DNA from 3 places in the Methylobacterium sp. 001424705 genome. Region 3 is predicted to be linked to each of the others. Evidence: riboswitches for the same ligand, from Rfam matches in the RefSeq annotation. Region 3 holds a riboswitch; each other region holds the start of a gene.

What was found. Region 3 has a riboswitch for cobalamin ahead of AC6EUL_RS01275 (TonB-dependent receptor). Riboswitches for the same ligand answer to the same signal wherever they lie in the genome.
Region 1: linked by a shared signal. The riboswitch ahead of AC6EUL_RS05470 (CbtB domain-containing protein) and the one ahead of AC6EUL_RS01275 (TonB-dependent receptor) in region 3 are both predicted to bind cobalamin.
Region 2: linked by a shared signal. The riboswitch ahead of AC6EUL_RS11840 (TonB-dependent receptor) and the one ahead of AC6EUL_RS01275 (TonB-dependent receptor) in region 3 are both predicted to bind cobalamin.

Annotation. Positions count from the first base shown of each region.
Region 1 covers NZ_JCBANU010000004.1:180,661-190,985, forward strand. The annotation lists gene cbiB (adenosylcobinamide-phosphate synthase CbiB) at 1-123, shown strand, start outside; gene AC6EUL_RS05440 (DUF3616 domain-containing protein) at 120-1,262, shown strand; gene AC6EUL_RS05445 (hypothetical protein) at 1,249-1,386, opposite strand; gene AC6EUL_RS05450 (cobyric acid synthase) at 1,454-2,908, opposite strand; gene AC6EUL_RS05455 (hypothetical protein) at 2,905-3,621, opposite strand; gene cobO (cob(I)yrinic acid a,c-diamide adenosyltransferase) at 3,621-4,220, opposite strand; gene cobU (bifunctional adenosylcobinamide kinase/adenosylcobinamide-phosphate guanylyltransferase) at 4,217-4,750, opposite strand; cobalamin riboswitch at 4,836-5,028, shown strand; gene AC6EUL_RS05470 (CbtB domain-containing protein) at 5,067-5,243, shown strand; gene AC6EUL_RS05475 (CbtA family protein) at 5,271-6,041, shown strand; gene AC6EUL_RS05480 (DUF1636 family protein) at 6,034-6,474, shown strand; gene cobW (cobalamin biosynthesis protein CobW) at 6,471-7,505, shown strand; gene cobN (cobaltochelatase subunit CobN) at 7,515-10,325, shown strand, end outside.
Region 2 covers NZ_JCBANU010000013.1:83,638-93,962, reverse strand. The annotation lists gene AC6EUL_RS11915 (AI-2E family transporter) at 1-1,116, opposite strand, end outside; gene AC6EUL_RS11910 (response regulator) at 1,203-1,586, opposite strand; gene AC6EUL_RS11905 (hypothetical protein) at 1,798-2,025, opposite strand; gene AC6EUL_RS11900 (hypothetical protein) at 2,509-2,700, shown strand; gene AC6EUL_RS11895 (hypothetical protein) at 2,681-3,049, shown strand; RNA gene ssrA (transfer-messenger RNA) at 3,055-3,420, shown strand; gene AC6EUL_RS11885 (hypothetical protein) at 3,621-4,295, opposite strand; gene AC6EUL_RS11880 (hypothetical protein) at 4,342-4,728, opposite strand; tRNA gene AC6EUL_RS11875 (tRNA-Arg) at 5,189-5,265, shown strand; gene AC6EUL_RS11870 (ribosome modulation factor) at 5,408-5,572, shown strand; gene AC6EUL_RS11865 (hypothetical protein) at 5,572-5,697, shown strand; gene AC6EUL_RS11860 (VanZ family protein) at 5,840-6,220, shown strand; gene AC6EUL_RS11855 (hypothetical protein) at 6,253-6,498, opposite strand; gene AC6EUL_RS11850 (hypothetical protein) at 7,157-7,351, shown strand; gene AC6EUL_RS11845 (DUF2934 domain-containing protein) at 7,475-7,663, opposite strand; cobalamin riboswitch at 7,835-8,051, shown strand; gene AC6EUL_RS11840 (TonB-dependent receptor) at 8,406-10,325, shown strand, end outside.
Region 3 covers NZ_JCBANU010000001.1:269,168-279,492, forward strand. The annotation lists gene AC6EUL_RS01260 (TonB-dependent receptor family protein) at 1-128, opposite strand, end outside; gene AC6EUL_RS01265 (PepSY-associated TM helix domain-containing protein) at 622-1,998, opposite strand; gene AC6EUL_RS01270 (hypothetical protein) at 2,042-2,443, opposite strand; gene AC6EUL_RS01275 (TonB-dependent receptor) at 2,482-4,650, opposite strand; cobalamin riboswitch at 4,759-4,960, opposite strand; gene AC6EUL_RS01280 (hypothetical protein) at 5,037-5,348, opposite strand; gene AC6EUL_RS01285 (FdhF/YdeP family oxidoreductase) at 5,656-7,953, shown strand; gene AC6EUL_RS01290 (hypothetical protein) at 7,950-8,255, shown strand; gene AC6EUL_RS01295 (hypothetical protein) at 8,268-9,068, opposite strand; gene AC6EUL_RS01300 (alkene reductase) at 9,117-10,223, opposite strand.

The DNA of each region.
Region 1 (10,325 bases), on a different contig from region 3:
GGGCGCACGGAGGCGACCCCGGCCGACGTGGAACGGGCGCTTGCGCTCTACCGCACGGCGTGCGGATTCCTGTTCGGGCTCGCCCTCCTCCTCCTGGTCCTCCTCAAGGTCGCCCTCGCATGATCCGGTCGAAGACGACACGCCTCGGGCGACGGGGAGCCCTGGCGCTGGCCGCCCTCGGCCTCGCCGCTCCGACCCCCGGCCGCACCGCCGAGGGCCTGCCGACGCCCTACACCGTCACCCGCGATTTCGACGGCGAGACGAAGGGCGACGGGGCCTACGACCTCAGCGGCATGGCCTGCCGCCCGACCGACGCGGACGGCAGCCGCCTCTGTGTCGTGGTCAACGACGAGAACCGCGGCGCGCAGTTCGCCCGCCTCGCCGGGACCACGCTGACGCCCGGCGCCACCGCCTACGACCTCGGCACGGCGCCCTCGCCGGCCATCCGGGGCACGCCCCCCGCGCAGTCCCGATGCAGCGGCGGTCCGGGCAGGTTCGATCAGCTCGACGGCGAGGCCGTGGCCTATGCCGAGCCCTTCTTCTACGTCACCGGGTCGCACGGCTGCACCCGGGGCAAGCGCAAGTACAAACTGTCGTCGATGATCCTCACGCGCCTGCGGCCGAACGCCGACGGCACCGCCGCCGCGGAGACGGTGAGCACCTACCGCCTGTTCGACGCCCTGATGGCCTCCGCGCCCGTACGCGACTCCGTGCTGCGCGACCTGGAATTCGATTGGAACGCCTTGCCGCCGGAGGGCACGCCGCAGCCGAACGGCCTGAACGTCGAAGGGCTCGCGGTCGTGGGCGGGCGCCTCTACGCGGGCCTGCGGGCACCGAGCCTCGCGGGCAAGGCCTTCCTCGTCTCCGTACCGGTCGAGGCGCTGTTCGCGGATGGAAACGCCGCCCTGTCGGCCGAAATCGGCACGATCCCCCTGGAGGCCGGACCCGATGCGGGCGTCCGCGACCTCACGATCCTGCCCGACGGACGGATGCTGGTGCTCACGGGCTCGTCCCGCAACGGCCTGCCCGTTCCCTTTCGGCTGTCCCTCGTCGACCTGCCCTCCGGCGCCCTGACCCCCGTCGCCACCCTCGCGCCGGTCCGCGGCGAGAACCAGAAGGGCAAGGTCATCGACGGCAAGGCCGAGGCCGTGGTCCCGCTCGGATCGGGCCGGGTCCTCGTCCTGTTCGACAGCCTTCGGAACGGGGCGCCGCACGCCTACGCGGTGCCGATCCCGGAGAGGGGCGCGCCTACGCCCCCCTGAGGCTCGGGCCGGCTTCCGCCGCGCCCCGGCGCGCGGCGTCGCGGCGGAGCGCCGAGAGCACGACGAACATCAGGCTCGCGCCGAGGCCGAGGCAGGGGTCGATCCGGGGCGGGGACGGGATCATGGAGGCTTCCTCGCCGCACCCGTCGTGAGGCAGGCGTTCCGGCGCCAAGCCTAAAACCGTCGGGACGCTACGAGGCCAGGGCGAGCAGCGCGTCGCAGGCGACATGCCCCTCGCAATGATCCGCGAGCCGGTCGAGTACCGCCTCGATGCCGGCCTCGTAGGCCAGCCCGCTCGGAGCCGCCCCCAGGCGGCCGAGCCAGGCGCCCCGCTGGCGGTCGTCGGCGAACAGGCCGTGCACGTAGGTGCCGGTGACGCGGCCGTCGGCCGAGACCGCGCCGTCGAGGCGCCCGTCCGCGAGCCGGATTGCCGGACGCGCGGTGTCCGGCCCGGTGGTGTCGCCCACATGCATCTCGTAGCCCGAGAACGGCACGCCGTCCGGCTGGCTCGTGCCGGTCACGGCGGCCAGATGCTTCACCGGCGTCATCACGGTCTCGACGTCGAGGAGCCCGAGACCCGGCACGGAGCGGGGCGCACCCTCGATGCCGTGCGGGTCGTCGATGCGCCGGCCGAGCATCTGGTAGCCGCCGCAAAGCCCGAGCACCCGCCCGCCGCGCCGGACATGGGCGCGCAGGTCGATGTCCCAGCCCTCCGCGCGAAAGGCGTCGAGGTCGTCGATGGTGGTCTTCGAGCCCGGCAGGAGCACGAGGTCGGCCACCGGGATCGGCTCGCCCGGGCGCACCAGCACCACCGCCACGTCGGGCTCGGCCCGAAGCGGGTCGAGGTCGTCGAAATTGGCGATGCGCGGCAGCACCGGCACGGCAACGACCCTGCGCCGGGCCGATCCGGTGTCCGAGCCCGCGAGGCCGAGGGCGTCCTCCGCCGGCAGGCGCGCCGCGTCGGGAAAGTGCGGGATCAGCCCGAAGCTCGGCCAGCCGGTCGCCTGCGCGATGGTGGCCATGCCGTCGGCGAACAGGCTGGGATCGCCGCGGAAGCGGTTGACGAGGAAGCCCCGGATCATCGCGGCGTCCTCCGGGTCGATCACCGCCTTGGTGCCCACGAGGCTGGCGATGACGCCGCCCCGGTCGATGTCGCCGAGCAGGATCACCGGCGTGCCGGTGGCGCGGGCGAATCCCATATTCGCGATGTCGCCGGCCCGCAGGTTGACCTCGGACGCCGAGCCCGCCCCCTCCACCACCACGAGGTCGGCTTGCGCCTTCAGGTACGAGAAGCTCTCCAGCACGGAGGCGAGGAGACGCGGCTTCCAGGCCTGATAGTCCCGCGCCCTGGCGGTGCCGACCATGCGGCCCTGGACCACGACCTGGCTGCCGGTCTCGCTCTGGGGCTTCAGCAGCACCGGGTTCATGTGCACCGAGAGCGCCACCCCCGCCGCCCGCGCCTGCAACGCCTGGGCCCGCCCGATCTCGCCGCCATCGGCGGTGACGGCGGCATTGTTCGACATGTTCTGCGGCTTGAAGGGCCGCACGGCGAGCCCGCGCCGCGCGAAGACCCGGCACAGCCCGGCCACGATCAGCGACTTGCCGACATCCGAGCCGGTGCCCTGGATCATGAGGGCGCGGGTCATGGCTGCGGCCCGTCCGACGGGGATGCGGCGCAGGCCGGATCGGCGGGCCGCGCGGCGCGACGAAAGGCCAGGATGGCGGCCCCGTAGGTTTCGACCACCTCCGAGAACGGCACGCGCTCCGCCGTGAACAGCACGGCCCGGTGCCGGAACAGATGGTCGGGAATCGCGAGGTCGCCGCAGGTCGACGCCGGGGGCGGCGCCTGCTCCCACCCTTGCGGCAGGGGCTGCCACAGGAGTTCCGCCCCGATGGTCTGCCGCGTCGTGCCGAGGGCCTGGACCGCCCGGCCGAACGGCGTGTCGGTGGTCTCGAGCAGGCGGTTCATCTCCGGGGTCAGGCGCTCGGGCACGTACCAGTTGTCCGCCTCCGACAGGACGTGGTCGCCGCAGGCGAGCCGCACCTGACGGTAGCGGAGGACGGTGTCGGAGCCGGCATTCAGGCGCCGGCGCGTCTCCTCCGAGGCGGGCTTGTCCGCGCCGCGCTGCAGATTCGCCGCGAGCAGGGGCGTCGCGGCCATGCCGTGCTCGGCGCACCAGCCTTCGAGGGTCGCGGTGGCGGAGCGGCTGGCGAGCAGCCGGGCGTTCAGGCCCTCCACCACCGCCAGGGCCTCGACGCGGCCGAGATAGCTGGCCGGCCAGGCCGGCGCGGTTTCAGCGCAGGCCGGATGGATGCCCGACAGGACAAGGAGCCCGACCGGGCCGAGGACGAAGCGCATCAGAATTCGATGCCCACCTGCGCCTTCACCCCGGCGGCGAAGTGATGCTTCACGACCGCCATCTCGGTGACGAGGTCGGCGGCCTCGATCAGGGCCGGCTTGGCGTTGCGGCCGGTGACCACGACGTGGAGGTCCGGTCGGCGCGCCCGGAAGGCCGCCACCACGGCCTCGAGATCCAAGTAGTCGTAGCGCAGGGCGATGTTGAGCTCGTCCAGCACCACGAGGCGGATCGTCGGATCGGCCATGAGGTCGAGGGCCTTGGCCCAGGCGTGCTCGGCGGCGGCGATGTCGCGGGCCTTGTCCTGGGTTTCCCAGGTGAAGCCCTCGCCGAGGGTGTGCCAGTCGATCCGGTCGCCGAAGGCCGTGAGGGCGTGCTTCTCGCCGGTGTCCCAGGCACCCTTGATAAACTGCACCACGCCGACGCGCCAGCCGTGGCCCAGCGCCCGCAGCATCAGCCCGAGGGCCGCCGTGGTCTTGCCCTTCCCCGGCCCGGTGTTGACGATGAGGAGCCCCTTCTCGATCGTCTTCTCCGCCACCTCGGCATCCTGGACGGCCTTGCGCTTCTCCATCTTTTCGCGATGGCGGTCGGCGTCGGTCATGGGGTGGCTCCGGGTTGGGGTTTCACGATCAGGGGCAGGCCCGCCACCGTGAGGACGACGCGGTCCGCCTGGGCCGCGAGGCGCTGGTGCAGGCGCCCCGCCGCATCGCGGAAACGGCGGGCCAGCGCGTTGTCCGGCACGATCCCGAGGCCGACCTCGTTGCCCACCAGGACAACCAGGCCGGGGGCCGCCGCGCAGGCCGCGAGCAGCGCGGCGGTGGCGGCGTCCACGTCGGCCTCCGCCAGGATCAGGTTGGTGAGCCAGAGGGTGAGGCAATCGACCAGCACCGGCCCGGTCGCGGCGGCGACCGCCTCGGGCAGGGCGAGCGGCACGTCCTGCGTGATCCAGCCGTCCGGGCGGCGGGCGCGGTGGAGCGCGATGCGCTCGCGCATCTCGTCGTCCCAGGCCTGGGCGGTGGCGAGGTAGAGCCAGGGCCGAGGCTGCGCCTCGATCAGCCCCTCGGCATGGGCGCTCTTGCCGGAGCGCGCGCCGCCGAGCACGAGGGTCAGTCTGGGTGGAGGATGCGGCATGCGGCCTGCTGTGCCCGAAATCGAGGTCCCGGGTCAAAGGCGGGAATCCGATCCGGGCCGCGTTGTCAGCGGATCGGCAACCGCGTAGAAGCGTGGATCGGACGGTGCCCCGGCGACGGGGTGAAAAGGGAATGCGGTGAGGGGGCGACCTCGAAACCGCAGCTGCCCCCGCAACTGTGAGCGGAGACGGGACTGCCATCAGCCACTGGAGCGATCCGGGAAGGCGGCAGGACCAGCGACCCGCGAGCCAGGAGACCTGCCGTCCTCCCGCTCGATGCTTGACGGCCGCCGGCGGGGCGGCCAGGAGATGAACCCGATGTCGACCAACACCCTCGTCCTGACCGGCACCCGCACCAACGAGCGCCTCGGCGCCGTGCTCGTGGCCGCCTTCCTTGGCCTCGGCCTCGTATTCATGGCAGGCTTCGCCCCCGCGATGGCGCTGCACAACGCGGCGCACGACTTCCGCCACAGCCAGAACTTCCCCTGCCACTGAGCGTCTCCGCTTAAGGCAGACAATCCCATGATCATCCGGCTCGTGTCGGCGGCCCTGGTCGCCGGCTTCCTCGCGGCCGTCGTCGCGACGGGCCTGCAGCTCGCACTCACCTCGCCGCTCATCATCGCGGCCGAGCGCTACGAGACGCAGGCCTCCGCCGCCCCCGTTCGGCCGACCCCCGCCTCGCTGATCGTCCGCGTCCATGGCGGTCACGATCACGGCACCAAGGATCCCTCGGTGGCGGGCGGCGAGGTCGCGCCCGACTGGCAGCCTGGCCCCGGCCTGCCGCGCATGGCCTTCACCGCGCTCGCCACCCTGGTGGGCGGCGTCGGCTACGCGTTCCTGCTCGGTGCCGTGCTCCTGGCCTGCAACCGCGAGCCCAACCCCGAGACCGGCCTGCGCTTCGCCATCGGCGGCTTCCTCGCGGTGGCGCTGGCCCCCGCCCTCGGCCTCGCGCCGGAACTCCCCGGAATGGAGGCCGCGCCGCTGGCCGACCGCCAGTTCTGGTGGGTGATGACCGCCGCGGCCACCGCCATGGGGCTCTACCTTATCGCGATCCGGCGGGCGCCGATCACCATCGCGGGCGGCATCGTGCTCCTCGTCGCGCCCCATCTCGCGGGTGCGCCGGAGGCGAGCCACGCCGCCTCGAACCTGCCGGCCTCCTACGCCGCGCAGTTCGCGGCGCGCTCGCTGGGCATCGCCTTCGTGTTCTGGGCGGTGATCGGGTTGGCCTATGGCTGGGCCTGGGGGCTGTTCGGCAAGACCCGGCCGACCCACGCGCGGCCGACCCATGCCTGACCACATGCCCGACCCGCGGCCTGACACGGACCACGCCGCCGTCACCCTCTACGTCTGCGCCACCTGCCGGACGGCCGGCGACGCCTCGGAGCCGCGGGCGGGCGCCCGCCTGCTCGCCGCGCTTCAGGACGCCGTGAGCGCCGGCGGCCACCCGGGCATCACGGTCGAGAGCGTCGAATGCCTCTCGGTTTGCAAGCGCCCCTGCACGGTGGCGGTGGCCTCGCAAGGCCGCTGGACCTACGTCTACGGCGATCTCGACCCGGTCGCGTCGGCCGGCACCATCCTGGACGGCGTGGCGCTCTATGCCGAGACGCCGGACGGCATCGTGCCGTGGAAGGCCCGGCCGCAGGAATTCCGCAAGGGCGTCGTCGCCCGCCTTCCCCCATTCCCGCCGCCCGTCGCGGCGCCCCCCCTTCCGGACGCCGCCGAATGACCCTCGTCGCCAAGATCCCCTGCACCATCGTCACGGGCTTCCTCGGGGCCGGCAAGACCACCCTGGTGCGCCACCTCGTGGAGAATGCGAACGGCCGGCGCCTCGCCATCATCGTCAACGAGTTCGGCGACATCGGCTTCGACGGCTCGTTCCTGGCCGCCTGCGGCATCGAGGGCTGCGGCGACGAGGACATCGTCGAGCTCGCCAACGGCTGCATCTGCTGCACCGTGGCCGACGATTTCGTGCCGGCCCTGAACAAGCTCCTCGACCGGGCCGATCCGCCCGAGCACATCCTGATCGAGACCTCGGGCCTCGCCCTGCCCAAACCCCTGGTCCAGGCCTTCCAGTGGCCGGCGATCCGCTCGCGGGTGACGGTGGACGGCGTGGTCGCGGTCATCGACGGCCCGGCCGTGGCCGCCGGCTTCTTCGCCGACGATCCGGCGGCGCTCGCCGCCCAGCGCGCGGACGACGCCAGCGTCGACCACGACAATCCCCTCGAGGAGGTGTTCGAGGACCAGCTCCTCTGCGCCGACCTCGTGGTGATGAACAAGGCCGACCTCCTCGACGAGGCCGGGCGCGCCAAGGTCCGGGCCGAGGTCACCGAACACCTGCCCCGCGCGGTGAAGATGGTGGAGGCCGAGCACGGCCGCCTCGACCCGCGCGTGATCCTGGGGATCCAGGCGGCGGCCGAGGACGACCTCGACGCGCGTCCGTCCCACCACGGCGAGGGCGAGGACCACGACCACGACGACTTCGATTCGGTGGCGCTGCCGGTGGCGGCCACGGCCTCGGCCGAGGACCTGGCCATCCGCGTCGCCCGCGCCGCCGAGACGGAGGGCGTGCTGCGCATCAAGGGCTTCGCCGAGGTTACCGGCAAGCCGATGCGCCTCGTGGTCCAGGGCGTCGGTGCCCGCATCGCCCACCATTACGACCGCCCCTGGAAGTCCGGCGAGCCCCGCGACGGCCGCCTCGTGGTGATCGGCCTCAAGGGGTTCGACCAGGCCGCCGTCGCCGCCGCCTTGGCGGGATAAGCGCCCGCCATGCACCTGATCCGCATCGATACGGTCTCCCTCGACGAGGGCGAAGCCGCGATCGATCTCGGTCAGGCGCCGGGAGACATCGTCTTCCTGTCCTTCACCGATTCGGATCTCTTCGGCATGGCTGGCGCCCACGCGGCGGTCTTCCCGCCGGGTTCGGCCGGAGGCCCGACCCTGCGGCTCGCCAAGCTCGCGAAACTTCGCCACCCGATGTCGGTCGACCTCTACGTCGAGTCGGTGATCGCCCAGGCGCGGATGGTGGTGATCCGCTGTCTCGGCGGCCTCGATTACTGGCGCTACGGCATCGAGCGCGCCAGCGCGGCCGCCCGCGCCGCCGGGGTGGCGCTCGTGGTGCTGCCGGGCGACGACCGGCCCGACCCGCGCCTCGACGCCTATTCCACGAAGCCGGAGCTCGCCCCCGACTTCGACGCCTATTTCCGGGCCGGAGGCACGGCGAACCTGCGCCGCCTGGTCGGGCGCATGGCCGCCGCGATCGGATATCCCGCGGCGGTCGAGGCGCCCCTGCCCCTGCCCCGCGGCTTCGTCTGCTGCCCGGGCTGCGGCCCCGTCGCGGACGGGCAGGCCCGCGCCGCCGGACGACCGTTCCAGACCGCCCCGGCCGAGGCGCCGCTGGCGCTGGTCGTGGTCTACCGGTCCAGCGTGCTCTCGGGCGACACCGCGCCGATCGCCGCGTTGGGCGCCGCGCTCCAGGCGCGCGGCCTTGCGGTGCTGGCCGTGGCGGTGTCAAGCCTGAAGGACCCCGCCGCGATCGCGCCCCTCCGGGCGGCCATCGCGGCGCATCGGCCCGCCATCGTCATCGCCGCCACCGCCTTCTCGGCGCGGGAGGATGCCGGGTTCGTCCTCGATGCCGCCGATTGCCCGGTCCTACAGGCCTTCAGCATCGGCGCGGCGCGGGACGCCTGGGCCGCCTCCGCCCGGGGCATGGGTGCGGCCGACCTCGCCATGCAGGTCGCCCTGCCGGAATTCGACGGCCGGCTCTCCGGGTTTCCGATCTCGTTCAAGGAGGAGGGTCCGGAAACCGAGGGCTTCGCCGAGCGCCGTGCCGTGCCGCACCCGGAGGGCATCGCGGCCCTGGCCGAGCGTGCCGCCGCCTGGATCCGCCTTGCCCGGCTCCCCCGGGCCGAGCGCCGCCTCGCCCTGGTGCTCTCGGACTATCCCGCCCGCGGCGGCCGCGCGGGCTTTGCCGTCGGCCTCGACACGCCGGAGAGCGCGCGGGCGATCGTCGCGGACTTGGCGCAGGCCGGCTACGGCATCGGCGCATTGCCGGACGCCGAGGCACTGATGCGGGGTCTGACGCAGGGGCCGAAGGACTTCGCGGTCGACCTCGATGCCTACCGGGACTGGTTCGGCACGCTGCCCGAGACCGCGCGCGCGGCCCTCGACGCCGAATGGGGTCCGCCCGAGGCCGACCCGGTCTGCCGGGACGGCGCGTTCCGCTTCGCGAGCGTGGCCCCTGCGGGCGGGCGCCTCGCGGTCTTCCTGCAGCCCGATCGCGGGCGGTCGACGGACCGCAAGGCCGCCTATCACGACCCCGACGCGGTGCCGACCCACGCCTATCTGGCCTTCCACCTCGGGCTGCGCAGCCGGTTCGACGCCCTCGTTCACCTCGGCACCCACGGCACCGCCGAGTGGCTGCCGGGCAAGGCCGTCGCCCTTTCGCCGGATTGCTGGCCGGCCCGCGCCGTCGGGGCGCTCCCGGTGGTCTATCCCTTCATCGTCGACGATCCGGGCGAGGCCGCGCCCCTGAAGCGGCGCCTCGGGGGCGTCGCCCTCGGACACCTGACGCCGCAGACCGGCGTGACGGGGCTCGACCCCGACGCGGCGCGCCTGCGCGCGCTCGTGGAGGAATACTCCGCCGCCAGCGTCCTCGACCCGCGCCGCGCCGCGATCCTGGCGCGCACCATCCTGGACGAGGCGATGTCGGCCGGGCTGCTCGCCGGTGCCGGGATCGACGCCGACACGCCGATGCCGGACGCGCTCGCGGCCCTCGACGCGCATCTCTGCGACCTCGGCGAGGTGACCGCGCGCGACGGGCTGCACGTGTTCGGCCGGGCCGGGGCCGAGGCCTCGGAGGCGGTGGCCGCCTGCGCGGAGGGCGAGCGCCTCGGCCTGCTGCGTGGCCTCGACGGCCGCTTCGTGGCGCCCGGTCCCGCCGGCTCGCCGTCGCGCGGGCGCACCGACGTGATGCCCACGGGCCGCAACCTCGCCACCCTCGACCCGCGCAGCCTGCCGACCCGGGCCGCCACCACCCTGGGGGCCAGGGCCGCCGACGCCGTGGTCCTGCGCTACCTGCAGGACGAGGGCGAGTACCCGGCCCGGATCGTCATGGACCTCTGGGCTTCGCCCACCCTGCGCACCGGCGGCGAAGACGTCGCCCACGCCCTGGCCCTGATGGGCGTGCGCCCGGTCTGGGACCACGCCTCCACCCGGGTCACCGGTTTCGAGGTGCTGCCGCTGGCGCTCCTCGACCGGCCGCGCATCGACGTGACGGTGCGGGTCTCGGGCGCCTTTCGCGATACCTTTCCCGAGACCCTGTCGCTCCTCGCCCGGGCCGCCGAGGCAGTGGCAGCGCGGGAGGAAGAGGATGACGAGAATCCGCTGGCCGCCGCCCGCCGCCGGGGCGAGGCGCCGGCCCGAGTCTACGGCGCGGCGCCCGGGCGCTACGGCGCGGGGGCCGGCGGCCTCGCCCTCGACGGGGCTTGGGACAGCCGCGACGATCTCGGGCGGGCCTATCTCGCCGCCACGTCGCACGCCTATGGGGGCGCGGCGGACAGCGAGGATGCGGGCTTCGCC
Region 2 (10,325 bases), on a different contig from region 3:
CCAGAGCCGCTCGATGTGGCGCCCCAGCACCACGAGGCAGACGGTGATGGGGGTCGCCAGCACGAGGCCGATCGGTCCCCACAGGAAGGCCCAGAGGGTGGCGGCCAGGATCACCGCGATGGGCGAGAGCCCGGTGGAATGGCCGTAGAGCAGGGGCTCGACCACGTGGCCGGCGATGGGCTCCACCACCACGAACAGGATCGCGGTGGCGATGACCATGCTCCAGCCCGGATCGACGGCGGCGGCCACGATGAGGGGCAGGAGGGCGCTGATCGCCGCGCCGATATAGGGCACGAAGCGCATGATCGCGGCCAGCACCCCGAACAGGATCGGGTTCGGCACGCCGATCCACCACAGGCCGAGGCCGATCACGAGGCCGAAGGCGATGTTGAGGACGAGCTGGGCCAGGAAGAACCGGCTGAGGCGGGCCACCGCGTCGTCGATGGCCGCCGTGGTCCGGCGCAGGTCCCCCGAGCCCGCCAGCCGGATCGCGCGGTTCCGCAGATCCTCTCGCTGCAGCAGGATGAAGATCGTGAAGATCAGGATCAGGCCCGTGGTGGCGAGGGGATGCAGGATCGGGCCGGCGACGGCGCCGAGGGTTCCGAGCAGCCCGGCCTTGGCCGAGGCGATCTGGACGTGGAGGGGATGGGCGAGGCTGCCTGCGCTGCCCTCGGGCGGGGTCGCGTTCGGGTCCGGCTGCAGCTCGGCGCTGAGATCCTGCACCATGTCGACCATGCGCGAGAGGGTGCCGCTGCCGGCGGTCGCCTCCTTCAGGGAGGCGATCTTCTCGCGCATCGTCACCTGGTAGCGGGGCAGGTCGGAGGCGAGCTGCGCCGTCTCGTTGGCGATCAGGAGGGCGACCCCGAGGAGCGCCCCGAAGGCGGTGAGCACCACGACCAGGACGGCGAGCGCCCGCGGGACCCGGATGCGGCGCAGGAGGCGCACGCCGGGCACCAGGACGAAGCTGAGCAGGATCGCCAGGGTCACCGGCACGAAGACGTCGCGGCCGAGATACAGGGCCGCCGCGATGGTGATCACGAGGAGGCAGGAGGCCAGGGTCGTGAAGACCGGCATCGCCTGCCGCAGGAGGCGGGCGGTGATGGGATCGTCGCTCATGGATGGATCGGTCTCGTTGGGGTGAGCGACGCGGCAGCCGATGCGACGGCATCGGGCGCGCGGGGCGCGCGGCCGGGCGGGCCGCCTCAGGCGATGGCGGGCGCCTGCGGACCGACGGCGGCGTTGATCTGGGTCAGCAGCTTGGAGAAGTCCACCGGCTTCGGGTGGTAGTCGTTGCAGCCGGCCTGGATCGCCTTGTCGCGATCGCCCGACATGGCGTGGGCGGTCAGGGCGATGATCGGGATGCCCTTGGTGTCGCTGCCGGATTTCAGCACGCGGGCGGCCGACCAGCCGTCCAGGATCGGCAGGTTCATGTCGAGGAGGATGACGTCCGGCTGCCCGGTGCGGGCCTGCTGAACGCCGGATTCGCCGTCATGGGCGAGGATCACGTCGTAGCCGCGCCGCTTCAGCCGGCGGGACAGGAAGTCCCAGATCTCCTCGTGATCTTCCACCAGAAGAATTTTCGCCATCGCCCCAATATCCTTCGATCGTCTTCGGCCCCGATACCGCCGGATCTGTCGTAACCCCGGACGGTCCGCACGGGACCCAGCCCCCGATACACGAGCCCCCCGAGCAAGACACGTGCGCGGGCCGAGCGGTGAACGCGCGATCGGCCGGAACGGTCCATGGCATCCCACGCGATCCAGCGACACAGGCGCCGTGCTGTGACGGGCTTGCCCCTCAGGGGGCGCGCGGCGCCGGCGCCGGAGGATCGAGGCTCGTCCGGGGACGGTCGTCGCTGTAGCGCCCCTGGCTCCCCGGGAGGAGCCCGGTGTTCTGCATCCAGATCATCAGCATCACGGCCGCCAGCAGCGTCGCGAAGGAGGTGAGGCGACCGATGTGGCGCCGCCGGACCACCATCAGGACGACGGTCGCCAGGAGCAGGAGGGACAGGAGGAGGAGCAGCATGCGGCCTTCCCGGACGGGCCGTCCGGCCGGAGACGGTTCCGGCACGGACCGCGGAGCCAACGGGATCGATGCCGCCGCCGTTCCACGGGCCGGGTCCCCGGGAAGCAGGGGCGGCCATGGCGGGCCCCGGGGATCCGCGACGGGATCGTCGAGGCGGCGAACGGTGCCATCTGCGGCTCGGATCCAGGCGGGCCGGTTCGACAGGACCTCGCCGATGACGCAGCGGTCGACCGACCTCGCCGCCGACCCTGATCGCGACAAGACCTTCCGTGACAAGACGGAGGGCGGCGTGACGGTGGTTTTCCACTCTACCTGAGCCGCGACCGTCAAGACCGGGCAGGATCGCCGAAGTCAGAGCCCGCGCCGCGCGCGGGATTTCGACGCGCGGCCGGACAATAGCCATGGAGATCAGCCAAGGATATCTCGGCTCTCTTTCTCCGATGTGCATTGCGGGTCGCCCCCGGCATCCGCTAAAGCCGGACAATGTCAGACTTGGAATCCCTCCTCGACCGCCTCAAGGACGCTCAGAGGACCCTCATCACCGAAGCCGCGAAGATCGAGATGCTGCCGCCCGACAGCGTCCTGCGCCGCGTGGCCGACCTCGAGAACACGATCGCGGCCGTGGAGGCCCTGATCGAGGAGCAGGCGCATCGCCGTGGCCGCGCCACGGGGTAAGGCTCCGCCACGAACAGGAACGGCACCGCCCCTCGTGACGCCGGACGGACGCTACCTCGTGGTGCGCGGCCGGCTCTGGCGCCGGACCCGTCCCGACCTCGGCCCCGCCGCGCGCGACGCCCTCGTCGCCGCGCTGATGGATGCGCGCCGGGCCGTGAAGGCCGGCAAGGCGGCCGGGAATCCGGACGCGGTCGCGCAGGCCCGCCGGGCCGTCGACGCGGCCAAGCGCGGCCTCGGGGAGCGCGGCCCCGTCTGGTGGGACGACGGCGCGCCCGACCTCAACCGGCACATGGCCCACACCACCCCCTACGCCGATTGGTTCGCTCGGGAGACGGGTGCGGCGGGATAGCGCGCCGACTGGACCCGCGCGGCGATTTCGCCTATATCGGACCTGCGGTTGATGACCGGTTCGTAATAACGTTTCAGGACCCGGAGGGCAGTACTCCGGCGCCTCCACCACAAGCCCATCCACGTCGGCGGGTGGTCTTCTGATGGGGGCGAAATAGGATCGACTGGGCGGTAAAGGGATCGCGAGTTCGCTCTCACTTCGGTGCGGGACGATGCGGCTGTCGGTAAGGACTCGACCGGTTCGACGCAGGCAACCCCTGTTTCGAGCATTTGGCCAAAACTCTAAATGCCAACGATAACGTTGTCATGGATGCCCGCCTCGCGGCGTAAGCATCTTGCGGTAGGGTAACCGTCGAAACAGAACCCGGAGCTTCGGCTCCGGGACCCACCCTTTCCTGATCATCCCAGACCGTCGCGAGACCGTGGCCCGCGTACACGCGGAGAAGCCCAACGCGACCGCGCCTCGACGACTCCCCCAGTCCACGCACGAAAAACCCCGGGGCCGAGGGCCGCCGGGGTGTCCGCCGTTGCGAGGGCCGCCCCCCACGCGGAGGGCGGCCGTAGGGCGTCGATCAGACCGGCGTGGTCGGGTAGGCGCGCACGCGGTTGCGGCCCTCGACGGTTCCGCCCAGGGCGTTGCCCGGGATGGCGTTCGGCGAGGTGGCGGCGGCGGCCTGCGGGGCGGTCCAGCCCTCGGCCCGCCAGTTCTGGGCGCGCTCGTCGACGTCGATCGAACCGTGCTCCTCCAGGATGTCCATCACCCGGGCCGCCTGGGACTGGTCGGCCCGGACCGTCACCAGGGTGCCGCCGCGGCGCACGCCCTCGCTGTAGGTATGGGCGTCGGTCTCGCTGAGGCCCGCGCCGGTCAGGCCGCCGGCGAGGCCGCCCGCTGCCGCGCCGATGCCCGCGCCCGTCAGCGTGGCCACGAGCCAGCCCGCCGCCACGACCGGGCCGACGCCCGGGATCGCCAGCAGGCCGAGGCCGGTCAGCAGACCAGCGGCGCCGCCCAGGACCGTCCCGACGGTGGCGCCCGCTCCGGCGCCGCTGGACGCCTTCTCCGGGGTGTCACCGTGGACGGGGGCGTCCACGTCGGAGGCGGAGCGCACGCGCCCGGCATGCCGGTCCCCCTCGTTGCTGCTCACGATGCTGATGTCGGCATGCGCCACGCCGGCGGCCTCGAGCTTGGAGACGGCCGTGCTGGCAGCGTCGTAATCGTCGTACAGGGCGGTGATGGTCTGATGAGCCATGGGAAACTCCTGTGTGCGGGCGAGGGGAGGGGTGGGCGGTGGCGGCCTACTGGGCCGCGACGTTGCCCTTGAAGTCGACGCCGACCTTGACCGGCTTGCCGTCGAGCACCGCTTCGCCGCGCCAGATGCCCTTGTCGTCCTTGGTCAGACCCTTGACGTCCTTGTAGCCGGCCTCGGTGAGGCGGTGGTGCGTCTGGGCCTCGGTGAAGCTGTTGGCGCCTTCCTCGAGCTTGGCGTTCGAGGCCGCCTTGGCGGTGGCCGGCTTGGTGGCGTCCGGCTTGTCGGTGTTGGGCCGGGTCACGGCCTCCTGGCCGCCGGAGGTGGCACTCGACTTGGCGTCCGGGGCCGGGGTGCCGGTGACGGTGGTCTGGGCGGAGGCCGAACCCGCACCGAGGATCGTCAGAAGGGCGAGGGTGGTCAGGGACCGTTTCACGGCATTCTCCTTGGATAAGTCTAGGACGGGCAAGAGACCCTCTCAATTCCCGAGGACCGCAAAGCGTTCCAAGATGGAAACCGGCAATCCCGGTTCAAACGGCCAAGCCGAAGCGTTGTCATAAATGTTCCACCTTGCCCTGACAGTGATGACGGGATGAAACGACAAGATCACGAGCCGACAAAAAACCAATTTTGATCGACGCATACGCTGCATCCCGGCATCAGATCTGCCCTTCACCGCGAAAGAACACCTTCCGACCGAGACGAGCCTGCGTTCGAAGAACGAGATAGGGGATCGCCCGCCGGGAGGCCGGACGTCGTGCCCGCGCGCGCCCTCCCCGAACGGACGGCGAAGCGTACCGCCGCGAAAAATCTGTCCGGCCAGGGTTGCCAGCGCAAAAAGGAGCCTCTAAACACCCGCTCACACCGGGGGCGGCACCAACCCCCACCGGTCGCAGGCGCCCGTAGCTCAGCTGGATAGAGCACCAGACTACGAATCTGGGGGTCAGAGGTTCGAATCCTTTCGGGCGCGCCATTTCTTTCCGAAGCCTTTGCTGGGAAAGACAAATTCTCCACCTGACAGCGTGATGCGGATGCCGGCGGGACTCCGTCGCGCCGATGAGGCGTGGACGCGTCGGGCCCTTGGAGGCCCTTCCGCGCGCCCTATCTTCCCGCCCATGACAGAGCCCCCGGACGACAACCTGGATCACTACGCGCTGGGGTTCTACGCCCCCGGCAAGGGCCTGCGCCGGGAGGACTGCCCCTACGCCGAGGGCACGCAGGCGCATGCCCAGTGGATGGCGGGGTATGACGCTGCCGTGAAGGCGGGGGAGGGCGCGTGATGGTCTTCCGCCTCCTCCACGTCCTGCGCCTCTGGACCCTCCTGTCCGTCCCGGCCGGCATCGTGATCGGCAAGCTCCTCAAGGCGAACCGCCGGGCGACCACCCGGCCCGTTGACCGCCCGTAGGGGCGCAGCGGCACCGGACCCCATCGGGAAAAACGCGCGCCCGCGTCGGCGCCGGCCGGCGGCAGGGTCCCGTCGCCCCCGGCGCCCGCCCCGGGGACGGCCCGTGGGGGTAGGGGACAGATCGGAAAGGTTCGGAACACGCATGTCGCCACGTCTGACCGCCCTTTCGAGGCTCGTCCGCGCGGCGGCCTGGCTGAGCGTGGGGACCCTGGTCTGGCTCTCCTGGATTCCGCGGGATTGGGAGGCGCGCACCTCCCTGCCGGGTCAGGTCGAGCACGCCATCGCGTATGGCGGGACCGCCGGCCTGTTCGTCCTCGGCTACGGTGCCGGGCTGCGCTGGTGGCGGATCGGCGTGCCGCTCACCGTCCTGGGGGTCGTCATGGAGATCGGCCAGCGCTGGGTGCCCGGCCGGACCGCGCAGGTCATCGACGCTATGGCCAGCGGATCGGGCGCGCTCCTCGGCGCGCTGGGCGGCACGATCGTCGCCCGCTATCTGCTCAAGCCCGAGCCCCCGTTCCGGTAGGGCGCGCCGGCTCAGCCGGACGCCCCGAAGGTTCACGCCTTCCGGGGTTCGGCGGGCGAGGCCTCGGACGTCCAGAGCAGCGAGGCCGCGACATAGGACGCCTCCACCGCCACGAGCATCCAGACCGCATCGGTCAGGACGATCGCGAGGGCACGCTGCTCCAGGGCCCCCTCGATGCCGATCGCCACCGCCAGCAGCGATACGATCACCAGAAGACCCGGCAGGCGCACGGCCTGGCTTGCGACAGCTCCGAGCGAGGCAAAACAGATCAGAAGCATTTGCGCACCAACGACACCGGAAGCCAGACTACCTAGGTATTGAGAGGACACAAGCGGAAATAAACAGCACTTTTGTGCTTTGCACAATTTCAGCTGCACTGCGGTCGTTAGTCCATTATCAACCTTAGCACTCCGTGAGCGACCCAACACAGGAAGACGACCCAGGCTAGAGCCAGTCCGAACCCCAGCCCCAGGACCGTGAGGGTCGAGACCCCGTGCCCGGCGCGGCCGAAGGCGGCCCGCCGCGGCGGGATCGCGGGCCCGTCGACACGCGGTTCGGGATCGTTGGTTTTCTCCGGCAACCGCTCGATGAAGAACCCGAAGGCGATCGCCGTCGCCCGCACGGGCCGTATCGCGCCCTAAGCCGTCGCTCAGCACCGACCGCGTCGCCCGCGCCCTCACGGCGCGCGGCACATCCGGTGCGGGCGCAGGCGACGCGGGAACGGAGCGTTCCCCAACGGGAAGTCCCGATCCACGGATCACGGCGCAGTCCGGGCTGTTTCCGACTAGCCCGGCGGCGCCGCCGGATCTGGCGCGTCGAACGGCGCCCCCGCCCGCGGCGTCGCGACGGCGCCGGCCGGGCCTGCGCCCTCCCCATGCTGTCCGAGGGGGGATGTCCCACGTGTCCGCTCACCGCCAACGCCCGGATTCGGCGGGGGTGTCGGAACCGGGCCGGGAGGGCGGTCGCTTCCTGAAGCCCCTGCGCGCGGCGCGCGGCCTATGCCGGCGCCCGCTCGCCACTGTGGTCGGGGCCGAATACGACACCGTCCTCTCGCAGCTGGAGACCGGACGGGGACGGGTCCCACCGAATTGCTACCGCGCCTGGGCGGCCGTCCGCGACGTCCCCGCCTAGGCCCTCGTCCGGGACCCGATGCGCGTCGACGGCCCGCTCACCCACGCGATCCTGTTCGCGGACCACGACGCGGTGGCGGCGAGCGGCTGAGGCGACCCGCCCCCGAGCCCGTCCCCGGCGCCGTCAGGGACAGGCGGCGTCCTCCTGCGCCGGTGCGGCCGACTTCGGGGCGTTGCGGGCGCGCTCGGCCCGCAGCTCCCGCTCGGCCATCAGCCAGAACTCGACCTCGAACCCCTCGGGGCGGTGGTTGCGCTCCCAGATCTCATGGGCGCGCTCGCGGATCCGCTCGAACGTGATCCCATCCTCGGACATCGTGCTCTCTGCTCCTTCAGTCTCGGTCACAGCGTCACAGCCCGGTTCTCCCTGCGGGGCCAACGCTCCACGGCGGGATTTGTCCCCCGATCCGCGCGAGGCCGCCCCGGTCGCCCCCTGCGCAGGGCAGGCTGCCGAACCCCGGGGGATTTGACGGCGGCGCCGGAAACGGCCTAGCTTACCCGCGACGGTTCCTCTTTAACGAGGATCAAAAGGGAACGCGGTGAGGGCGAGAGCCCGAAGCCGCGGCTGCCCCCGCAACTGTAAGCGGCGAGCTCCTCATCAACACGTCACTGGGTGAACGGTCCGTCAGGACCCGGGACCTGGGAAGACGATGGGAGGGCGGTGACCCGCGAGCCAGGAGACCTGCCGTCAGTCGTGGTCACACGCGAAACGCATCGGGCGGGGTGTCCTGGTGGGTGTCGGGGCGTTCGCTTGCCGCGAACGGACCGACCTCTTCGCGGTGACGTGCCACTCCGCGCGACTCGTCGCGTCAGCCGTCCCGTCGATGCCCGTCCTCGCCCGCAAGTCTTGCTCCCGCATGCTCCCTCCGGCCGCCCCGCGCGGCCCGGTGACGGCTGCGCCGCGGACACGCCGGCCCCGGGCCCCGCTTGCCAATTGTGATGTTATAACATTCAGTCTAGCGGAGACGGCAGGTCGGCCCCGACCGATGCCCGCGCCCATGTTCGGTTGCCCCATGTCCGGTTGCCCCACGTCCAGTTACCCCACATCCCGTTACCCTATGCCCGTCGCCCCCATCCCGTCCCGAACCGCGAACGCGCGCGGGTCGCGGCAAGGCCCAACCTTGCCGTCGCGACACGTCCTGCCCCTGGCGGCCCTGCTCGGCGGCCTGCTGCCGATCTCCGCCGAGGCCGAGACCCGGGAGGTCCCGCCGGCCGTCACCCTGGAGACCCTGGAGGTCGCGGGCTCCGGGCGGGGCGGCCCGGCGCCCGCCGAGGGGCTCAACCTGCGCAGCCCCGGCCGCAGCGCCAGCCGCCTCGGCCTGACGGCCCTGGAGACCCCCGCCAGCGTCGACGTGATCGCGGGCGAGACCACGCGGCTGCGCGGCCAGAACACGGTGGCGGAGGCCGTCACCCAGAACGCCACCGGCATCACCACGGTGGCGGCGCCGGGCAACGGCAACGGCGCCTTCACGGCCCGGGGCTTTTCCGGCCCGAACTCGATCCAGCAGCTCTACGACGGCACCCGCCTGTTCGTGGGCGCCGGCACCGTCACCTTCCCGTTCGACACCTGGAACGTCGAGCGCATCGAGGTGCTGCGCGGGCCGGCCTCCGTGCTCTACGGCGACGGCGCCATCGGCGGCGTGATCAATGTCGTCACCAAGAAGCCGGTCTTCACGCTCCTCAACGAGGCCCGCGCGGCGGTCGGCTCGGACGGTCTGGCGCGTCTGGCCCTGGATTCCGGCGGCCCGATCGGGGAGGCGCTCGCCTACCGCCTCAACATCAGCGGCAACCGCGCCGAGGGCTGGATCGCCCCGGACGGGAGCTTCCGCAACCTCGCGGTCTCGGGCGCCCTGACCCTGCAGGCGACGCCGGACCTCGCCGTCACCCTGAGCCATGATTTCGGCTATCAGGAGCCGGCCCGCTACTGGGGCACGCCCCTCGTCGACGGGCGCATCCGCGACGCCCTCCGGTTCAACAACTACAACGTCCGCGACGCCCAGATCCTCTGGACCGACAACTGGACGCAACTGCGCGCCGAGTGGACGCCGAGCGCCGACGTCACGGTCCGCAACACCGCCTACCGGCTCCAGAGCCGGCGCCAGTGGCGGGACGTGGAGCAATACGCCTTCAACCGCGGCACCGGGCGGATCGACCGCTCCGACTACCTCGAGATCTACCACCAGCAGGAGCAGATCGGGAACCGCCTCGACGCCACCTTCCGCGGCACCCTGTTCGGCTTCCGCAACGAATTCCTGGCCGGGTTCGACGTGAACCACATCGCCTTCCGGCACACCAACAACTTCTATTTCGACACCACCACCAGCGTCGATCCCTTCGCCTACGACCCGGGCCTGTTCCCGGCCGAGGGCCGCGCCCGGCCCGCCTACGCCACCAGCACGCGCCAGGCCTCGGTCTTCGCCGAGAACCGCCTGATCCTGTCCGACCAGGTCTCGCTCCTGGCCGGCGTGCGCTACGACGCGCCGGTGCTGCAGCGGACCGACCTCGTCACCGGCAACACCTTCGACCGCGACTTCCGGGCGCTGAGCTACCGCTTCGGCGCCGTCTACAACCCGACGCCGCTGCTGGCGCTCTATGCCCAGTACGCCACCGCCACCGATCCGGTGGGCAGCCTGATCTCCCTGTCGCAGAGTCTCGCCAACTTCCGGCTCTCCACCGGCGAGCAGGTGGAGGTCGGCGCCAAGGGCGTGGCCTGGGACGGCCGGGCCGAGTGGACGCTGGCCGGCTACCGCATCGTCAAGGACAACCTGATCTCGGCGGTACCGGGCCAGCCGACGCTCTCGACCCAGGTCGGGCAGCAATCCTCCCTCGGCGTCGAGGCGGCCCTGAGCCTGCACCTCTCCGAGGCCTGGCGCATCGACGCCAACCTGGCGCTGCTGCACGCCCAGTACGACACCCTCGACCAGGCGGTCGGCGGGGCGGTGGTGTCCTATGCCGGGCGCCAGCCCATCGACGTGCCG
Region 3 (10,325 bases):
GAGAGCTCTTCCAGGGTCACGGCCTGACCGGCGGTCTGGGCCTGCGCCATCGCGATCGCGAGCGGGCTTGCGCCGAGAAGGATCGCCAGGGCGCGCATGGGCCGGCGGGCGCTTGGGTACGGGAACATGGGGAAAGCTCGACGGATCGGGGAGGACGCTGCGCAGGCACGCTGCGGTGAGGAAGGGTGGTTCGGCGATCAGACGAGGTGAGGCGGAGCCCGGGGCTGCCCCAGGCAACGGGACGGAGGCCGTGTGCGCGTGGGAGGGGGGATCGGCCACGATACCGGATGCCAGTGCACGCTCCGTATGGCGGCCGGGCCCGATGGCAGCGTGGGGAGGGCGACCCCTGCACAGCACAACTGGCACAGGGCGCAGCCCGGGTGTGCCGGGGCGGGCACCCCCACGTTCGAACGGACCTCCTCGCCCCCATCGACCGCAGGGCCGCAGAGAATGGGATTGCGCAGCGGATCGGACATCGCCGCGAGCATGCGCAGGGCCGCCGCCGGCGCGAGCACCTGTGTCCAGAGCGCGAGCGCGATCAGGACGACGCCGAGGATGCCGCGGCGGCCGATCAGCACGGGAAGGATGGGGTGCACGGGAACGCCGCCCGTTTCGGCTGCCTCAGGTCCTCGCCTGGGTTCGCAGCGCCTGCAAGCCGAGGTCGAGCAGCAGCATGCCGAGGATGACGAGCCCGGTCAGGGGGAACAGGGCCCCGAGGACGAGGACGATCAGGGTCACGCCGGCCGCGACACGCCGGTCGCGTGGCCACGGTGGTACGCCGAGGCGACCGGCGGGGCGCCGCTTCCACCACATCGTCGCGGCGGTCACGGCGAGCAGGATGGTCGCCAGGCAGAAGGCCAGCATCGCGAACTGATTGGCTCGACCCCAGTGCTCGCCCTTGTGGAGGCCGATGCCGTACTGGATGGCGCGGGCGACCCCGCCAAGGTCCGCGAACCGGACGTCGACCAGCGGCGTGCCGGTGTACTGGTCGAGGGAGATCATCCGCTGCCCCGTCACGTCCTTCGGGTAGGCGGCCGCGGCGTAGACGCCGGTCTCCCCCGACGGCAGGGAGACCTCGAAGCCGCGCGGCATCCCGAGGGCTCGCAGGATGTCGACGGCGCGCGCGAGCCCGATGGTGGGGGTGGCGGCCGGCTGCGAGGTCGGAAGCGGAGCGTCCTCCATGGCCCATCCGGTGGTGGTGAGCATCTCCCGCATGGGCACGGTCGAGATGGGCTTGTTGGCCCAGAGGGCGCTGGGCTGCCCGACGCCGGCCGCGTTGGACCAGCTGCGCAGGTGCTGGCCCCACCAGGCAGACCAGGGCAGCCCGGTCAGGGCGAGGAAGAAGATTCCGGCCCCGGCGACCAGACCGGTGACGGCGTGCAGGTCGCGCCACCAAACGCGCCTGCGGGGCGTGCCGCGGAGACGCACGACCCCGCCGCCCTGCTGGCGCGGCCACCAGAGATAGAGGCCCGTCAGAACCAGGATGATCGTGAACCCGGCCACGACCTCGATGAGTCCGTTGGCCACCGGTCCGAAGTAGGCGAGGCTGTGCAGGCCTCGCACCACCATCATGAACTCGTCGTCCCGGGCGACCCGGTCCAGCACCGAGCCGTCGTATGGGTTGAGGTAGACCAGGATCCTGCGGGATCCCTCGGCCATCGTCACGACCGCGGAGGCGGACGGATCGGCGGGCTCGGTCAACGAGACCGGTACGGCGGTCGGCACGGCCTCGGAGGCGTTGAACAGCAGGACGTCCACACCCACGGGCGGGCTCGCCTGCACGGCGACCCTTGTCCGGTACGCGAACAGGGTCGCGTTGACCTCGTCCTTGAACAGGTAGAGCGAGCCGGTGACCGAGAGCAGGATCAGGACGGGCAGGCAGAGCAGGCCGGCGTAGAAGTGCCAGCGCCAGACGGCGCGATAGACGGCATCCTGCATCGGGCGGGCAGAAACGACGGCGCGGAAGGCCGTCGCGTCACCCTGGAGGGACTGAGACATGGTTGGGGGTCCGGCACGGAGCGATCTGGGACAAACGGATCGATCAGGCGGTCGGCGGACCTCGGGGACTGACGGATGGATCGGGCGGCGCCCGTGCGGTTCCCGGGTCTCCGGTCCGCCAGGCGCGGAGCACCGCATCGCCGGGCGACCAGCGCACGGCAACGAAGGCGAGAACCAGAACGGGCACCATGACGGCTTGCACCAGGGTGCAGCACGAATGCCGACAGGGCAGTGCCGCGTCCGCCGGAGCGTCCGTTCCGGCGTGTTCGGCACAGATGATGGTGTTGAAGCTCAGCTGGGGCACGGGCGCCATGGAGCCCAGCAACGCCTGCAGGCAAAGCGCGTAGAGGACGGTCAGGGCGATGACCGCACGGCAGAATCCCCAATCTGGCCGCCAAGCACGCATGACAGCCGCGTAAGCTGTGGTTCCACGCTTCGTCAACATGGCAAAGTCATCTCACAGACTTTCACCCGGCATGTGACCTAGAACCGCCCCGCCAGGGTCAGGCGCACCGCCGTCGGCTCGACGGGGTGGAAGTGCCGGTCCGCGACGCCATCCGCCGCCTCGCCGGGCAAACGGGAGGTGTAGAAGTAGGTGATCTGGTCGGCCTGGGCGTTGGTCAGGTTCAACACGTCGAGGGACAGGCTGATTCCGTTGTCGAAGTTGTAGCCGACCCGCCCGTTGACCAGCGCCGTCGGGCGCGAGCGCACCGAATTGTCCTCGATCAGCGGCCGCGGCCCGAAGTAGCGCAGGCGCATCGCTCCGAACCAGCCCGGCCCCTCGCCGAAGGTGAACCCGGCCGAGGCGATGGTGGTGGGCGCCTCCGGGACCCGGTTGCCGACGGGGTCGCGGTCCGCGAAGCGGGCATTCGTCACCGTCAGGTCCCCCTCCAGGGAGAGCCAGGGCGTCACCGCGTAGCGGTTGGTCCATTCGACGCCGAAGCGGCGGGTGGGACGGCTCGGCTCGGTGGTGCCGCTGTCGCCCTGGAACAGGTTCTCGGAGGCGAAGTCGAGCTGGAACAGCGTCACCGCCGTCTCCAGCCCGGCGAGGCTGCGGTTGCGCAGGCCGATCTCCGAGCCCGTCGAAGGCACGAGGAAGGGCGAGCGGCTGATGTTGAAGAGCGGGCTCGCCGGATCCACCGTGGCGGTGACGCCGCGGGCATCGTTCGAGTGGAAGCCGCCCCCGTAATTCACGAACACCTCGGTGTCGAACCAGGGTCCCAGCACGAGGCCGAGCTTCGGGTTGACGATCCCGTCCCGGGCCGTGCCGGAATTGGCCGGCGTGTCCGAGCGGACATCGGCGGAGAACCCGTCGGCGCGCACGCCGACACTGGTGCGCAGCCAGTCGGTCCAGCGCATCCGGCTCTCGACGTAGAGGGCCGCGCTCGCCTCCAGCACCCGGTCATCGAGCACGGTCGAGCGGGTTTGCCGCGCCGTGGTGTTGAACAGGCCGACCCGGATGGCGTCGGTGCGGGTCTGGAGGCCGATCTCGTTCTCCACGGCCAAGCCGAACAGGGTGCCCTCGACGGTGTGGCTGACCTCGCCGCCGCCGAGCACCCGGCTGTCGCGCTGGCGGAACTGGTCGCCGTTCACCGGATCGTTGAGGAAGTAGGTGAAGTCGTTGAACAGGTTCATGCCGTAGCGGATGACATAGCCGCTCGCCCGGGTGATGCCGGCGTCGGTCGTCCGGCTCCAGCGGCCCGAGAGGGAGAAGCGGCCGGTGTCGCCACCGTCCGTGGGATTCAGGGAGCCGAAGCGGCCGATGATCCCCTCCGCCACGGCGCGCTCCGGGATCTGGTTGGTGGCGTTCCACTTGGCCCAGTAGGCCATGCCCGTTAGCGCGAAGCCGTCGAGGGCCGTGCCCTGGCTGTAGCGGACGACGGCGTTCAGCTTGGCGAGGCGGTCGGGCACGTCCCAGGGGCCGTCATAGGTCTGGGCCTCGCCGGCCACGAGCAGGTGGCCTTCGCCGAGGGGCGCGGAGGCGATGCTGAGGGCGCGCTTGTAGCCGAAGCTGCCGAGCGACGTCAGCGCGAGGTTGCGCGCGACCGTGTCGAGATAGTCGATCCGCACCGAGCCGGCAGAGGCGAAGTCGCCGTCGCGGACGAAGTAGGGTCCCTTGTGGAATTCGACCGCGCCGACGAGTTCCGGGATCAGGAAATTCAGGTCGGCATAGCCCTGGCCGTGGGCGTGGGTGCGCATGTTCACCGGCATGCCGTCCACGTGAAGCGCGATGTCGGTGCCGTGGTCGAGGTTGAACCCGCGCAGGAAGAACTGGTTGGCCTTCCCCTCCCCGGAATGCTGGGTGACGATGAGGCCGGGCACGCTCTCGAGCGCCTCGCCGGGCCGGGTGATCGGCCGGCTGTTGAGTGCCGCCCCCGAGATCACGCCGGCGCTCGCCGCATCGACGCTGCGGAGGCCGCCGCCGATGCCGGTGACGCCGCCGACGAATCCCGCATGGGCGGCTGGCCCGCGGCCACCGCTGGCCGGGGCCTCGGCGGTCACGGACAATTCGGCGAGGTCCGCCTGCGCAGTCTCGGCGAACGCGTCCGGAATACCGGCGCCGTAGGGCAGGAAACCGGCGCAGGCGCCGAGGAGCCAGGATCGGGCGGTGGGCCGTGAACGGGGAAACGATCGAGAACGGGAGGACGACATGGGACCTCGGGCGACGTCTGTGGCACGTCACCGCGAACGAGGCCGGCCCGGATGCCGCACGGCATCCGCCCCGACACCCACCAGGACACCCCGCCCGATGCGTTTCGCGTGTGACCACGACTGACGGCAGGTCTCCTGGCTCGCGGGTCACCGCCCTCTCATCGTCTTCCCAGATGTCGAGACACCCAGTGACGTGCTGATGAGGAACTCGCCGCTTACAGTTGCGGGGGCAGCCGCGGCGTTGGAACAAAATTCCTCACCGCGTTCCCTTTTGATCCTCCGGGGAGGAACCGTCCGACGCCAGGAAGCCCGACACGCGGTGACGGCGTCAATGGCCGCGCGGGGTTTTCGGGCCGGTGTGCCCGGCAGGCGACAGGCGTCGGGCGTCAGGGTCGGTCATCCGGTTTCCGCGCCGGCGCGCGCCGGTGGCCCGTGCCGGCCAGGACCGCGCCACCGGCCGCGAGGCCGAGGAGGATCCATTTCAGGGGAAGGCGCTCCGCGCCCTCGCTGCGCTGGGGCGCGGTCACCATGTGGCCCGGCGGAAGCTCCACGCCGGGCTTGCCGTAGGCCTGCGCGTCGGCGATCTGCTCGGCCGACACGGCCCATTCGGCGCCCATCTGCCGGTCATGCGCCATCACCGCGAGGCCGACCGCGAGGCCGACGGCCGCCGCCGCGAAGATCCTCACCGGCGTCCGCATCTCCCCCGCTCCCGTCTTCCCCGCTTTCCAGCGGCCGATCCGGCCCGAGGGTTAGGCGATCGACCCGCCCTCCGCCAGGGACCGGGGCCGGAGAGGAAGGTCCCGATTGTCCACATTGCGGCCTGGAACGGTTTTAACCCGGTCTTCATCGGCTCTGCAAAAAACGCATGGGACCCCTAACGGCATGACTGGCCTGCGTTTTCGCGCGATTGAGCGCGCGCTGTGCATCGCGATATCGCTGGGGCGAGACTGCTCCGCTTCGCGGCCGATCGTCGGCCATGCGAGCCCTGCCCCCCAGGACCCCGTCATGGATCATCCGGTCGCGACCCCGAAGCGCTCCTCCGCGGCTGGCGGCTGGGGGGCCCTGAAAAGTTGCGGCAAGCACCTGCTGGGAAGCCGGGCGCCCCTGTCGGGTGCGCGCGCCATGCTGAAGGCCAACCAGCCCGACGGCTTCGACTGTCCCGGCTGCGCCTGGGGCGATCCGGCGCACGGGTCCTCGTTCGAGTTCTGCGAGAACGGCGTGAAGGCGGTGTCCTGGGAGGCCACCGACAAGCGCACGCCGCCGAAGTTCTTCGCCAAGCACACCGTGAGCGCGCTGCGCGGCTGGACCGACTACGCCCTGGAGGGCGAGGGCCGCCTGACGCATCCGATGCGCTACGACGCGGCCAGCGACCGCTACGTCGCCACGACGTGGGACGCCGCCTTCGCGGAAATCGGCGCCACCCTGCGCGGGCTCGACCACCCGGACCAGGCCGAGTTCTACACCTCGGGCCGCGCTTCGAACGAAGCCGCCTACGTCTACCAGCTCTTCGCCCGGCACTACGGCACCAACAACTTCCCCGACTGCTCCAACATGTGCCACGAGGCCAGCGGCATCGCCCTCCAGGCGGCCATCGGCGTCGGCAAGGGCACCGTGCTGCTGGAGGATTTCGAGAAAGCCGACGCGATCTTCGTCGTCGGGCAGAACCCCGGCACCAACCATCCGCGCATGCTCGGCGACCTGCGGCGGGCGGCCCAGCGCGGCGCGAAGGTCGTGGTGTTCAATCCCGTGCGCGAGCGCGGGCTGGAGCGCTTCGCCGACCCGCAGAACACCGTGGAGATGCTGCGCGGCGCCAGCGCGCCGGTGGCGAGCCACTACTACCAGCCACGCCTCGGCGGCGACATGGCGGCGTTCCGGGGCATCGCCAAGGCGGTGTTCGCGGCCGACGATGCGGCCCTGGCCGTCGGTCAGCCGTCGCTGCTCGACCGGACCTTCCTGCGCAACCACACCGCGGACTACGAGGCCTACCGGGCCGCCGTGGACGCCACCCCCTGGGAATCCATCGAGGACCAGTCCGGCCTGGCCCGGGCCGACCTCGAGGTCGCGGCCGAGGTCTATCTCGCCGCCGACAAGGTGATCTGCACCTGGGCCATGGGCGTGACCCAGCACCGCCACTCGGTGGCCACCGTCCGGGAACTCGCCAACGTGATGCTGCTGCGCGGCCATGTCGGTCGCCCCGGCACCGGCCTGTGCCCGGTGCGCGGCCATTCGAACGTGCAGGGCGACCGCACCGTCGGCATCAACGAAAAGCCGCCGGCCGCCCTCCTCGACGCTCTGGAGCGGGAATTCGGCTTCACCGCCCCGCGCGCGCACGGCCACAACGTGCTCGCCGCCATCCGGGCCATGCTCGACGGCTCGTCGAAGGCCTTCATCGGCCTCGGGGGCAACTTCGCCCGCGCCACGCCGGACACCACCCTTGTGGCCAAGGCCCTGGCCTCCTGCGAACTCACCGTCCACATCGCGACGAAGCTCAACCACTCGCACCTCGTGCCGGGCCGCGTCGCCTACCTGCTGCCCTGCCTCGGCCGCACCGAGATCGACCGGAACGCGAAGGGCAAGACCCAGATCGTGACGGTCGAGGATTCCATGAGCATGGTCCACGGCTCGGGCGGCATCAACAAGCCGGCCTCGGCCGAGCTGCGCTCCGAGATCGGCATCATCGCCGGCATGGCGGCGGCGACGGTCGGCTCCGCGCGGGTCGACTGGGCGGCCCTCGCCGACGATTACGACCGCATCCGCGACCTGATTGAGCGTACGATCCCGGGCTTCACCGGCTACAATCTGCGCGTCCGGCGCCCGCGCGGCTTCATGCTGAAGAACCTCGCCGCCGAGCGCAGCTTCGAGACGCCGACCGGCCGGGCCAACTTCTCCACCGATCCCCTGCCCGAGGCGACGGAGCACCAGCGGGCGAAGCGCGCGAGCGACACCTTCGTGCTCCAGACCTTCCGCAGCCACGACCAGTACAACACCACGATCTACGGCCTCGACGACCGCTACCGCGGCGTCTACGGCGAGCGCCGCGTGGTCTTCGCACACCCGGACGACCTGGCCGAGATCCGGGCCCGAACGGGCGACCGGGTCGACATCGTCGGCACCCATGACGACGGCGTGACCCGGGTGGCCGAGGACTTCCGCCTCGTGCCCTTCGACATGCCGCGCGGATCGCTCGCCGGCTACTACCCGGAGCTCAACGTCCTCGTGCCGCTCTCCACCTTCGGCGAGGGCAGCGACACGCCGACCTCGAAGTCGGTGCTGGTGCGCCTGCGCGCGCCGGCCGCCGCATGAGCGAACCGCCGGCCGACGCGGAGACCTTCCTGGCGGCCACCGACGCGGTGGTCGCCCTCCAGCCCGGACTCTCGACCCTGGAGGCCGGCATTCTCGCCGCCCTCCACCTCGACCTCGCCCGCGACAGCCGCAGCTTCGCCCGCGTCTTCGACCTGGAGCACGCCCTGGTGCTGCGCGCCGTCGAGACGCTGGCGAGCGAGGCGGGGCTCCTCGCCCTGACCGACCGGAACGCGCGGACCCAGCGCACGCGCTACGTTGCCAGCCCGGCGGGGGATGCGGTGCTGGCGCAGCTGCATGGTTAGGTTGTTCGAGGGTCAGCGGACCGAGGGGGCGATCACCTCGGTGCAGTCACGGGTTTCCGTCCGGATACCCGTCTCGATGAACGGCGAGCGAAGAAGCTGCGCCTTCTCCTCATCGAGCAGAATCGCACGCGGATAGGTGATATAGCCCTGCATCATCAAGGCCTCGGCACGACACTGGGCAGTTTGGCAGGCTGGTGACCGGTCCGGATGCATCAATCCGATCGTGTGCAGAAACTCATGCCCGATACCGCCGATCCAGCGGCACCTTCCCGCAATTTCAGCTCCATTCGCCCTGTCGCAGGCAGGAACAATACGCTCGCCAGATAAGCCGCGAAGGTCGTTGGCCGAGACAACGGCGACGCCACTGCCACCAGCGCCGGATTGTCCGCAGGCATGGTCAGCATCGACGTAGACCAAAAAGCGTGAGGCGGGATCGTTGAATCGGACAACGCCCATACGCAAGAGTTCATCCACCGTATTGCGATAGAATGCGCTGTAGCCGGTGTGTCGTTGGGTGGAGCGAAACCAAGCTGCGTTCTTCTCGGACCGGACGATGCGCACCGCCGGATCTGCAAGGCGAAAGGTCGGGCCCCTGAGCGCATCGCTTAGCCAAGCTTGAAAATGCCTGACTCCGAACTCGGCAGCACGCCGGTAACTCTCGGACTCCTGACGGTCGGCTGGCAGCAGATAGATGACCTGCACGCTCGGCGCCGCGCTCACGGCGCCGCCCGAGAGGGCGGCGCCAATGAGGCCGAACACAACGAAGGCCACCTGAAATCCACGCATCGTCATGGCTCCGAGCGTGGCAGCCATTTCTTACGAAGTATCTCCACTCAACCCTAAACTGTGATTCTTGCCCGTTCAGCGCTTGATCGCCACCGGCCCGTTCATGCCGGGCCAGTCCGAGTAGCCGTTGGCGCCGCCGCCGTACCAGTATTGTTTCGGGGCCTCGGCGAGCGGCGCGCCGGCCTCCAGGCGCTGCACGAGGTCCGGGTTGGCGATGTAGGGGCGGCCGAAGCTGAACAGGTCGGCGCGGCCGTCCGCGAGGTCCTTCTCGGCCAGTTCCAGGGTGTACTGGTTGTTGCCGATATAGGCGCCCTGGAAGCGCTCGCGGATCTGGCCAAAGTTTACCGAGTCCGGCACGTCGCGGGTCTGCTGCGTCACGCCTTCGATGGTGTGGACGTAGAGCAGGCCGAAGCCGTTCAGGGCTTCCACGTAGGCGCCGAAGGTCGCCTTCGGGTCGCTGTCGAGGGGGGTCTTGCCGGGCTCGGTGGTGGCGGGCGACAGGCGGATGCCGACCCGGTGGCCCCCGCCCCAGACCTCGGTCACGGCCTTCACCACGGCCAGCGGGAAGCGCAGGCGGTTCTCGATCGAGCCGCCGTACTGGTCGGTGCGGTGGTTGGTGGAATCGCGCACGAACTGCTCGAGCAGGTAGTTGTTGGCCGAGTGGATCTCGACGCCGTCGAAGCCGGCGCGCTTGGCATTCTCGGCGGCCCGGCGGTAATCCGCGACGATACCCGGGATCTCGTCCGTCTCCAGCGCCCGCGGCGTCACGTGCGGCTGCATGCCGGATTCCGTGAAGGCCGTGCCCTCGGGCTTGAGCGCCGAGGGGGCCACCGGCAGCTGTCCGCCCGGCTGCACGTCGGGATGCGAGATCCGGCCCGTGTGCCAGAGCTGGAGGAAGATCAGGCCCCCATTGGCGTGCACGCCGGCGGTGACGGGCTTCCAGGCCTCGACCTGCGCGTCGCTCCAGATCCCCGGCGTGTAGGCGTAGCCCACCGCCTGGGGCGAGATGTTGGTGGCCTCGCTGATGATGAGGCCGGCATTGGCGCGCTGGGCGTAGTAATCCACCGCGAAGTCCGGCGGGACGCCCTCGGTGGAGGAGCGGCTGCGGGTGAGCGGCGCCATCACGACGCGGTTCTTCAGGGTGAGGTCGCCCAGGGTGAAGGGCTGAAGGATCGGGCTCATGCGGTCGGCTGTGTCCTGGATGGGGCCGGGCGCGCAGGCGCGCCGGGCTTCAGGCGGGACAAGCAGCGGCGCCGGAGGGTGTTCCCGCGCAGGAGCGGGACG